2 linked regions of the Caldalkalibacillus thermarum genome follow. The protein of the gene in region 1 binds, or shares a complex with, the protein of each later gene. Links are inferred from orthologs where the notes say so. Each region holds a gene or a part of one and is shown on either strand. Other genes may lie near its edges. The genes, in order: tig and rpsG.

The links.
Region 2: the proteins of tig (region 1) and rpsG are in contact, whole or in part, in a crystal structure (PDB 3GTY), measured with the Thermotoga maritima proteins. The link is inferred for Caldalkalibacillus thermarum from one-to-one orthologs. Residues at the interface, in WP_004081061.1 of Thermotoga maritima: Glu122, Val124, Val129, Leu130, Tyr133, Glu188, Gly259, Ile262, Tyr263, Glu266, Ser270, Glu273, Gln274, Glu277, Arg308, Gln311, Ile312, Ser315, Tyr316, Glu325, Arg329, Arg336, Leu363, Phe366, Trp367, Arg373, Leu377, Arg381, Leu384, Glu387; in WP_004081843.1 of Thermotoga maritima: Lys34, Lys52, Lys55, Glu59, Arg62, Gln63, Glu66, Asn67, Lys69, Val71, Arg95, Ala109, Lys110, Lys111, Gly112, Arg113, Pro114, Glu117, Glu121, Ile124, Ala125, Tyr127, Asn128, Asn129, Thr130, Gly131, Lys135, Asp139, Arg142, Met143.

What each region holds. Positions count from the first base shown.
Region 1 is NZ_BMKZ01000033.1:1,545-8,013, reverse strand. What follows is about bases 2,103-4,967. They hold tig (trigger factor), read left to right. Parts: upstream 2,103-2,821; coding sequence 2,822-4,114; downstream 4,115-4,967. Other genes in these bases: clpX (ATP-dependent protease ATP-binding subunit ClpX), read left to right, coding at 4,812-4,967; clpP (ATP-dependent Clp endopeptidase proteolytic subunit ClpP), read left to right, coding at 4,209-4,799; IEW48_RS12205 (hypothetical protein), read left to right, coding at 2,103-2,690. Also shown: IEW48_RS12230 (GerMN domain-containing protein), read left to right, coding at 1-10; rph (ribonuclease PH), read left to right, coding at 194-1,024; rdgB (RdgB/HAM1 family non-canonical purine NTP pyrophosphatase), read left to right, coding at 1,096-1,653; more of IEW48_RS12205, read left to right, coding at 2,025-2,102; more of clpX, read left to right, coding at 4,968-6,080; ATP-dependent protease LonB, read left to right, coding at 6,212-6,469. UniProt on the Bacillus subtilis protein: Involved in protein export. Acts as a chaperone by maintaining the newly synthesized protein in an open conformation. Functions as a peptidyl-prolyl cis-trans isomerase.
Region 2 is NZ_BMKZ01000012.1:33,759-37,794, reverse strand. Bases 1-2,896 are described here. They hold rpsG (30S ribosomal protein S7), read left to right. Parts: upstream 1-1,161; coding sequence 1,162-1,632; downstream 1,633-2,896. Other genes in these bases: fusA (elongation factor G), read left to right, coding at 1,668-2,896; IEW48_RS06600 (50S ribosomal protein L7ae-like protein), read left to right, coding at 312-560; rpoC (DNA-directed RNA polymerase subunit beta'), read left to right, coding at 1-237. Outside these bases: more of fusA, read left to right, coding at 2,897-3,743; tuf (elongation factor Tu), read left to right, coding at 3,900-4,036.

The sequences.
Region 1 (6,469 bases):
TAGCTTTTAAAGATGAGGATTGGTATAATAGAGGGGCAAAAAGAGGTAGCATTGCTGCTTACCTCTTTTTCTCCTTTATGATAAAGTAAGGATTATGGTTAAGTTAGGATGCTTGAAACAATTGGCTGGATGAAAAAACCCGGGCTGAACACCCTATAACAGAATAGGAGAATTAGAGGAGAGGAAGTGTGTAATGCGGAAAGATCAACGCGGTTCGGACCAGCTCCGCCAAGTCAAGATTCATCCCCATTATATTAAACATGCGGAAGGTTCCGTTTTGATTGAAGTGGGCGATACGCGGGTGATTTGTACCGCTACTGTCGAAGATAAAGTGCCCCCGTTCATGCGCGGACAGGGTAAAGGCTGGGTGACGGCAGAATATGCCATGTTGCCCCGGGCTACCGAGCAGCGCAACGTGCGTGAATCGTCCAAAGGAAAATTAAGCGGCCGCACCATGGAGATTCAGCGTTTGATTGGCCGTGCCTTGCGTTCTGTTGTTGACTTGGAAGCATTGGGAGAGCGAACCATCTGGCTGGACTGTGACGTCATCCAAGCGGATGGAGGAACACGCACAACTTCGATCACCGGTGCCTTTATCGCCTTGTGTTTTGCTTTGCACAAACTGGTGGAGACAGAACAACTCAACCATCTGCCTGTGCGAGATTTTTTGGCAGCCACCAGTGTGGGCATACTGGAGGACGATCTCATTTTATTGGATCTTTGCTATGAAGAAGATGCCCAAGCCCGTGTGGACATGAACGTGGTGATGACTGGCAAGGGGGAATTCGTGGAGATTCAGGGCACAGGTGAAGAGCATCCCTTTACCCGCGATCAGTTAAATGTCCTGCTTGCTTATGCGGAGAAAGGGATTCAGGAGTTGATCATGGTGCAAAAGGATGTGTTGGGCCCGGTTGCATACCTGATCGGCCGTCAGCCGGAACCGGATTCTGTTGCAAATGAACAGCCCAGTACAGAACAGGTTAGCACAGAACAGACCAGCACTGAGGAACAGCTGTCCAATTAAAACGGAAGGAGTATCGTAGGGTGAAGGTGTTGCTGGCGACCAAAAATCGCGGAAAGCAAAAGGAGTACGCCATGATGCTAAAACCCTTGGGGATTCAAGTGCTCACCCTTGAGGATATGCCAGGCGAAGCTCCTGACGTGGTTGAAGATGGAGCCACATTTGAAGAAAATGCCCTTAAAAAGGCAGAGGCCTATCATCGCCATTACAAACTGCCCGCCATGGCAGACGACTCCGGCCTCACGGTGGATGCACTTGAAGGCAGGCCAGGTGTTTTCTCAGCCCGTTATGCGGGAGAGCATGCTTCCGATGAGGACAATATCGCCAAGTTGTTGGCGGAGCTGGAGGGGATTCCCCTCCAACAGCGTACGGCCCGCTTCATTTGTGTGATCGCTTATGTGGATGGCCAAGGTGATCCCATTATTGCCAAGGGCAGTTGTGAGGGGCATATTGCCCTTCAACCTTCCGGCTCTTTTGGTTTTGGATATGACCCGGTTTTCTATTTACCAAGCTTTCAAAAGACCATGGCCCAACTTCCACCGGAGGAAAAGAACCGCATCAGTCACCGTTTTAACGCCTTAAAGAATTTTGTACGGAACTTGTCTGACCGCGGGATTGGAATAGGAGGTTGACTCCTGCTCAAAAGTGGTGTATATTATATGATGTCGCTGGCGGGTTAACCGCCAGCATCGGGCGGGCGTAGTTTAGTGGTAGAACTCCAGCCTTCCAAGCTGGTAGCGTGGGTTCGATTCCCATCGCCCGCTCCACTTGAATTGATGATTGCAAATCAGAATACACTGTTTGCGTCCCAGTAGCTCAGCTGGATAGAGCAGCGGCCTTCTAAGCCGTCGGTCAGGGGTTCGAATCCTCTCTGGGACGCCATTTTTATTTTTTAAAGGGTTAGCCAAGCAAATTAAGCGTGTTTCTGTTACATATGCCCTTGACTTTCAGTGGCATTTTTTTGCATTATGAAAGCATACGCTGGTAAAAGTAGGTGCTTGCGGTGAGTGACAATCTGATTCCGTATCCCTTTCGGAAAAACCAAGGTTTGTCCACAAATCCGGCTTCTCCTGAACGGCAAGAGGGCCTTTCTCCGGCGCTCATATCTCGCTGGCAGCAAGGGCTCTTAAGTGAAAGGTATGCCAGACAGTGGCAAACGTTTGAAGAGATGGCCCATTTTACAGATTTGAGAGTTATGAAACTTCTGGAACATTTCTTTCTGTCTGACCAAGGGGATTGGACGTTGAAAACCAAAATCTTGCAGACAATCAGGCGCACCTGTCCCTGGCCCATCTCTTTCCAGGTGAAAAAAGGAGAGAACATCCAGTGTGTCAATATTCAAGATGTGCCCCTCTCCTTTGAACACTGGCCGGAAAAAGTGCTGCGCCCCTGTTTGACATTGGAGGAGACAAGTGCTGATAATCCCAGCCTGGTCGCTATGGCTAAGGAATTATGGGTCTATGGCTTGGAAAAGCATTATCCCTTTTTGCCGGACTTCACCAATCATTTACAGTGGACAGCAGCACTCCATTATTATACATTAAATGTAATTGATCCGGAATTGGCCGGGCGGAGCCTAGAACGCGATTTGCCTCAACTTTATCAGCTGACAACTTCTGTTATTCAACAGCAGGCAGAGGAGCTCACCGGCTGGCTGATGCAATTGTAGGGTTTGTTGAAAAACCTTAGTATATGTTATAATAAAGTGGTTATCCTTTAAGTTCCAATACATAGGTTCATTTTTTAACGTTTTAATTGTTCTAAATCAGGGAAGGAATGTTGAGGAGGGAACAGCTCAAGATGAGTGCAAAATGGGAAAAAATTGATAATCATCAAGGGGTCTTGACCGTTGAGGTAGATAAAGAAGAGTTTGCCAAAGCCCTTGACCAAGCCTTTAAAAAAGTGGTTAAGAAGGTGCAAGTTCCCGGCTTCCGCAAAGGAAGAGTGCCGCGCAAAATTTTTGAAGCCCGCTTTGGCGTGGAGGCTCTCTACCAAGATGCTTTGGACATTATTTTACCCAAGGCTTACCAACAAGCAGTGGAAGAGACCGGGATAGAACCTGTTGACCGCCCTGAGGTGGACATTGAGCAGTTGGAAAAAGATAAAAACCTGATTTTTAAAGCGACAGTGACCGTTAAGCCTGAAGTTCAACTGGGCGAATATAAAGGCCTGGAAGTGCCAGAAAAAGATTTCTCCGTGACCGACGAACAGGTAGAAGAGGAGCTGAACAGGGTCAGGGAACGGCAAGCTGAACTGATTGTCGTGGAAGATGGAGAGGTTCAGCAAGGTGACATGGCCGTCATTAACTTTGAAGGTTTTATCGACGGTGAACCCTTTGAAGGCGGCAAAGGAGAAAACTACAGCCTGGAAATCGGCTCTAATACGTTTATTCCAGGCTTTGAAGACCAATTAATAGGTATGAAAAAAGGGGAAGAAAAAGAAATTAAGGTCACCTTCCCCGAGGACTACCATGCTGAGGAATACCGGGGCAAAGAAGCCACCTTCAAGGTGAAAGTGAATGAAATCAAGCGCAAAAAACTGCCTGAGTTAGATGATGAATTTGCCAAAGATGTCTCTGAGTTTGACACCCTGGAGGAGTATAAAGCCGATTTGCGCAAGAAATTAGAAGCAAGGGCCAAAGAGGAAGAAGAAAACTACAAACGGGAAACGGTAGTGGAAAAAGCAGCTGAAAATGCCACGATCGACATTCCCCAAGTGATGATCGATCACGAAATTGAACACATGATCAGCGATTTCGAACAGCGCTTGCGCCTGCAAGGGCTTGATCTTGATACCTACTTTACATTCACCGGCACTGATCTGGAAGGACTGAAAGAACAGTTTAAAGAAGCTGCCGAAAAGCGGGTGCGTATCAACCTGACCTTGGAGGCGATTGCCAAGGCCGAAAATATCGAGGTAACAGAGGAAGATATGGAGGCCGAGCTGGAAAGATTAGCTGAACTGTACGGCCGCGACAAAGACGAAATTAAGAAAGTCTTTGCAGGGCAAGGCAACGAGTCCTCCATCCGGGAAGACATCAAGATGAGAAAGACCATCGATCTGTTGGTCAATCACAGCAAAACAGTTGCATAAACTAGGATATTAAAGTTAACATTAGAAACAAGGTACGTGTTTATACGTGCCTTGTTTCATAACCAATATGTTTTAATATAAAGGGAGTGGTCCAATGAACCTGATACCGTATGTTGTGGAACAAACCAATCGCGGTGAAAGGGCTTACGATATCTATTCACGCCTGTTAAAGGACCGCATTATTTTTCTAGGCACCCCCATCGATGATCATGTGGCCAACAGTGTCATTGCCCAACTTTTGTTTTTGGCGGCTGAAGACCCAGAAAAAGATGTGTATCTATACATAAATTCTCCCGGAGGTTCTGTGACCGCCGGGTTGGCGATTTACGATACTATGCAATACATAAAACCTGATGTCTCCACCATCTGTGTGGGTCTGGCTGCCAGTATGGGCTCGTTCCTATTGGCGGCTGGTGCAAAAGGCAAGCGCTTTGCCCTGCCTAACAGTGAAATCATGATGCACCAACCTTTGGGCGGGGTAAAAGGGCAAGCCGCGGATATTAAAATCCATGCTGACTGGATTATCAAAACAAAACAAAAATTAAACCGTATTTACGCCGAACGGACGGGGCAACCGGTGGAAAAAATCGAGCGGGATACGGACCGGGACTTCTTCATGAGTGCGGAAGAAGCAAAGGAATACGGCTTGGTGGATCAGGTGATCAGCCGGGTCAACCAAAGCTAAAGGGGTGATAACATGTTTAAGTTCAATGACGAAAAAGGCCAACTGAAATGTTCATTCTGCGGCAAATCACAGGACCAGGTGCGCAAACTTGTCGCCGGGCCTGGTGTTTATATATGTGATGAATGTATCGAGCTGTGCACCGAAATTGTAGAAGAAGAACTGGGGCACGAAGAGGAGCTGGATCTCAAGGAATTACCGAAGCCCCATGAAATTCGCAAGCATTTGGATGATTACGTCATCGGGCAAGATATGGCCAAGAAGGCGCTTTCTGTCGCCGTGTACAATCACTATAAGCGCATTCGTTCCGGATCCAAAAACGATGATGTGGAACTGTCCAAAAGCAACATTTTGCTTTTGGGGCCGACAGGGAGCGGTAAAACCCTGCTGGCCCAAACCCTGGCCCGCATCCTCAATGTGCCTTTCGCGATTGCCGATGCCACGTCCCTGACCGAAGCCGGATATGTGGGTGAGGATGTGGAAAACATCCTGCTCAAATTGATTCAAGCGGCTGATTATGATGTGGAACGGGCTGAACATGGGATCATCTATATTGATGAAATCGATAAAGTGGCCCGCAAGTCGGAAAACCCGTCAATTACGCGCGACGTTTCCGGTGAGGGTGTGCAGCAAGCCCTGCTTAAAATCCTGGAAGGCACCACCGCCAGTGTTCCGCCTCAAGGCGGGCGCAAACACCCGCACCAAGAGTTTATTCAGATTGATACGACCAACATTTTGTTTATTTGCGGCGGTGCCTTTGACGGGTTGGAACAAATCATCAAGCGCCGCATCGGCAAGAAGGTGATTGGTTTCGGCACCGCATCCGAGAGCCGGGAGTTGAAACCGGGAGAATATTTGTCTAAAGTGCTGCCAGAGGATTTAATTAAATTTGGTTTAATCCCGGAGTTTGTCGGCCGCCTGCCCGTTGTGGCAACCTTGGAGCCGCTGGATGAAGAGGCTCTGATGGACATTTTGACCAAGCCGAAAAACGCCTTGGTTAAACAGTACCAGAAATTGATGGAAATGGATAACGTCGAGCTGGAATTTGAAGAGGAAGCTTTGCGCGCCATTGCCAGAGAGGCCATCAAACGCAACACCGGGGCTCGCGGGTTGCGGTCCATCATTGAGTCCATTATGCTGGATGTGATGTTTGATTTGCCGTCCCGCAATGATATCAAGAAATGCCTGATTACCAAAAGCGTCGTGGAAAATCAGCTGCCACCGGTGCTGATTACGACGGAAGGGCAAGTGCTGCAAAACGAAAAACCAAAAGAAAGTGCCTGATCCATCATTGCCATAAATCGCTAGCTGCTTAAGGGTTTCTTAAGCAGCTTTTTTGTTTATCTCCCCTTCCATGAGGCAATACTACAAAATATCAACAGGAAATCTTGTCAAGCGTCGGGGAGTGAATAACAATGGATTTTATGATGATCGTGATCCTGATTCAGGTGTTCTTTGGGATCATCATCGGGCTCTATTTTTGGAATTTGTTGCGCAATCAGCGATCCAGCCGCATCGCTGTCGACAGGGAATCAAAAAAGGAATTGGAACAGTTGCGCCGCCTGCGTTCGATCTCCTTGACAGAGCCCCTGAACGAAAAGGTGCGGCCCACGTCATTTAGTGAGATCATCGGTCAAGAAAGCGGCATCCGCGCGCTGCGGGCAGCCCTGTGC
Region 2 (4,036 bases), on another replicon or contig:
GCTTCCTTCCAGGAAACGACGCGTGTCTTGACTGATGCAGCGATCAAAGGAAAACGTGATCCGCTCTTGGGCTTGAAAGAGAATGTGATCATCGGCAAGCTGATTCCGGCTGGCACGGGCATGGCCCGATACCGCTTGACCAAAGTGGTTCATGCGGAGGAGCAACAAAAAGCTAAAGATCAGGAAAAGCAAACACCCGAAGTGAACCAGGATGAACCTGTTGCCGTGGAAAAATGATATTGACAGGCAAAGTCGAGGATGATATTATATCAACTGTGTGTCAGAAAGTCCTGTCGCTTTGGAGGATGCTTATGTCTTATGAAAAAGTGAAGCAGGCACAAAAAGTGAAAGTGGGTTTAAAGCAAACGTTAAAAGCGGTTGAGCGGGGAGAAGCCAAAGAGGTGATCATCGCCCAAGATGCTGACCCACAGTTGATTTCCCGTATCAAAGCGGCGTGTGAAAACCATCAAGTCCCCGTGAGTTATGTTGATTCCATGCGCAAACTTGGCAAAGTGTGCGGCATTGATGTTGGCGCAAGCAGTGTGGTCATCGAAAAGTAATGGACAGCATGTTTTTGTTCAGGCCATTGTGCCTGAACAAAAACTTTACTTTTATCCAGGATGAACCACCCGGATCTGTGTGCATGAATTGGAAGGAGGTGTAAATATGCCAACAATTAACCAGCTCGTACGCAAAGGTCGTAAAGTAAAAGTGACCAAGTCCAAATCACCTGCTTTGCAAAAAGGTTACAACAGTTTCCGCAAAGAACAAATTGACTTGAGTTCACCTCAAAAGCGCGGGGTATGTACACGTGTAGGCACCATGACGCCTAAAAAACCAAACTCTGCTCTGCGTAAGTATGCCCGTGTACGTTTAACCAACGGCATTGAGGTTACCGCATATATCCCTGGTATCGGCCACAACTTGCAGGAGCACAGCGTTGTGTTATTCGCGGGGCTTTGGATACTGCTGGTGTTCAAGACCGCAAACAAGGCCGTTCCAAATACGGAACGAAGCGTCCGAAGAAATAAGAGCATTGATTGATTATCCAGCTGATAGGTTAAAAGACAAAGGAATCACGACAAAGGTGAGAAGGATCGGATGGCGCGGCTTAAGCCGCTGCTATCCAACACAAAAATGGTCAAAAAGGAGGGAGACACGATGCCTCGCAAAGGTCCTGTGCCACGCCGAGACGTACTACCTGATCCAATCTATAACAGCAAACTGGTTACCCGCTTAATCAACCGCATTATGAAAGACGGGAAAAAAGGGAAAGCTGAACGTATTCTTTACCGTGCCTTCGATATTGTCCGTGAGCGCACAGGTAAAGACCCGATGGAAGTCTTTGAGCAGGCGTTAAAGAATGTGATGCCTGTTTTGGAAGTTAAAGCGCGCCGTGTGGGTGGTGCCAACTATCAAGTGCCAGTTGAAGTGCGCCCTGAACGACGCATTTCTTTAGGTTTGCGCTGGATTGTCAACTATGCCCGTCTGCGCGGGGAGAAAACCATGGAGGAACGCTTGGCTGCCGAAATTATTGATGCAGCGAATAACACGGGTGCTGCGGTTAAGAAACGTGAAGATACGCATAAAATGGCTGAAGCCAACCGAGCTTTTGCCCACTATCGCTGGTAAGTTGAGGCTACATTGTTCAGAAAGGAGAAGAAGGTATGCCTAGGGAGTTCTCCTTAGAAAAGACGCGCAATATCGGGATTATGGCCCATATTGACGCAGGGAAAACAACCACGACCGAGCGCATCTTGTTCTATACCGGCCGCACACACAAAATCGGAGAAGTTCATGAGGGTGCGGCAACAATGGACTGGATGGAACAAGAACAAGAGCGCGGGATTACGATCACCTCTGCTGCCACCACTGCGCAATGGAAGGGTCACCGGATCAATATTATCGATACACCTGGGCACGTCGATTTCACCGTTGAAGTTGAACGCTCCCTGCGCGTATTAGATGGAGCGGTCGCTATTCTGGATGCTAAAAGCGGTGTTGAACCGCAAACGGAGACGGTTTGGCGCCAGGCGACCACCTATCATGTGCCCCGCATTGTCTATGTCAATAAAATGGACGCTGTAGGTGCCGATTTTCTGGCGTCTGTCAAAAGTTTGGAGGAGCGCCTGCAAGCTAAGCCTGTTCCTGTTCAGCTTCCCATCGGAGCAGAAGATACCTTTCAGGGGATTATTGACTTAGTCATTATGAAAGCCTACTACTACCTGGATGATCTGGGTACACGCAGTGAGGCCCGTGAGATCCCCGACGAGTATAAGGAATTAGCTGAAGAATGGCGCACCTACCTGCTTGAAACCGTAGCTGAAACCGATGAAGAATTAATGATGAAATATCTTGAAGGTGAAGAGCTGACGGTTGAAGAAATCAAAGCGGCATTACGCAAGGGGACATGTAACCTGGAGTTTTATCCCGTGTTCTGTGGTTCCTCTTATAAGAATAAAGGGGTACAACTCTTGTTAGATGGTGTTGTTGATTATCTGCCTTCTCCGCTGGATATTCCGGCCATTAAAGGGGAGCTGCCGGACAGCAAGGAGGAGGTGACCCGTGAGGCTGATGACAACGCACCTTTCGCTGCTTTAGCTTTCAAAATCATGTCCGATCCTTATGTGGGTAAATTGACGTTCTTCCGTGTTTACTCTGGTACGCTGAAATCTGGTTCTTACGTGCTTAACTCCACGAAGGGCAAACGGGAGCGGATTGGGCGTATCCTGCAAATGCATGCCAACCACCGCGAAGAAATCTCCGAAGTTTACGCCGGAGACATTGCCGCTGCTGTGGGGTTGAAAGATACGACAACAGGGGATACATTGTGTGATGAGAAAAATCCGGTTATCCTGGAGTCCATGACCTTCCCAGAGCCCGTCATTAAACTGGCGATTGAGCCTAAGACCAAGGCGGACCAAGAAAAGATGGCCATTGCTTTGGCTAAGCTGGCCGAAGAAGACCCCACATTCCGTACCGAAACCGATGAAGAAACCGGCCAAACCACGATTGCCGGTATGGGCGAGCTGCACTTGGATATCATTGTCGACCGTCTCAAGCGGGAGTTTAAAGTTGAGGCCAATGTCGGGAATCCGCAAGTGGCCTATAAAGAAACCTTTACCACATCAGCTAAAGTGGAAGGCAAGTTCATCCGTCAGTCTGGTGGACGCGGTCAATACGGCCACGTTTGGATTGAATTTGAACCGCTTGAGAGAGGACAAGGCTTCGAATTCGTCAACAAAATTGTTGGTGGGGTTGTGCCTAAAGAGTACATTCCTGCCGTACAGCAAGGTATTGAAGAGGCAATGCAAAACGGTGTGTTAGCCGGTTATCCTATGGTTGACTTGAGGGCTACACTCTTTGATGGAAGTTACCATGATGTGGACTCCAGTGAGATGGCCTTCAAAATCGCCGCTTCCATGGCTTTGAAAGAAGCAGCTAAAAAATGTAATCCTGTTTTGCTCGAACCCATTATGAAAGTGGAAGTCGTTGTGCCTGAAGAATACATGGGTGATGTCATGGGTGACATTAACGCCCGCCGCGGACGGGTAGAAGGAATGGATACTCGCGGCAACGCCCAGGTGATCAGAGCGATGGTGCCCTTGTCTGAAATGTTTGGCTATGCTACCACATTGCGTTCCAAAACACAAGGGCGCGGCACATACACGATGGTCTTTGATCACTACGAAGAGGCACCCAAGAACATTGCTGATGCCATTGTGGAAAAATCAAAAGCATAACAGGCACAGCTATTGTCAAGCCCAGTTATCATGTTGTAAGCTAAGAAAGGATTCAGCTGGATCACCACATGGTGATGAATCCTTTCTTAACTCCTATAAAATCCCATACTTAAAAACTTAAAAAATAATTCTCTTAATTAAAGGAGGAACATCATAATGGCTAAAGAAAAGTTCGAACGTACCAAGCCGCACGTCAACGTTGGTACGATTGGTCACGTTGACCATGGTAAAACAACCTTAACTGCTGCCATTACCACTGTATTGGCTCAAACCGGTAAAGCTCAAGCTCAAGC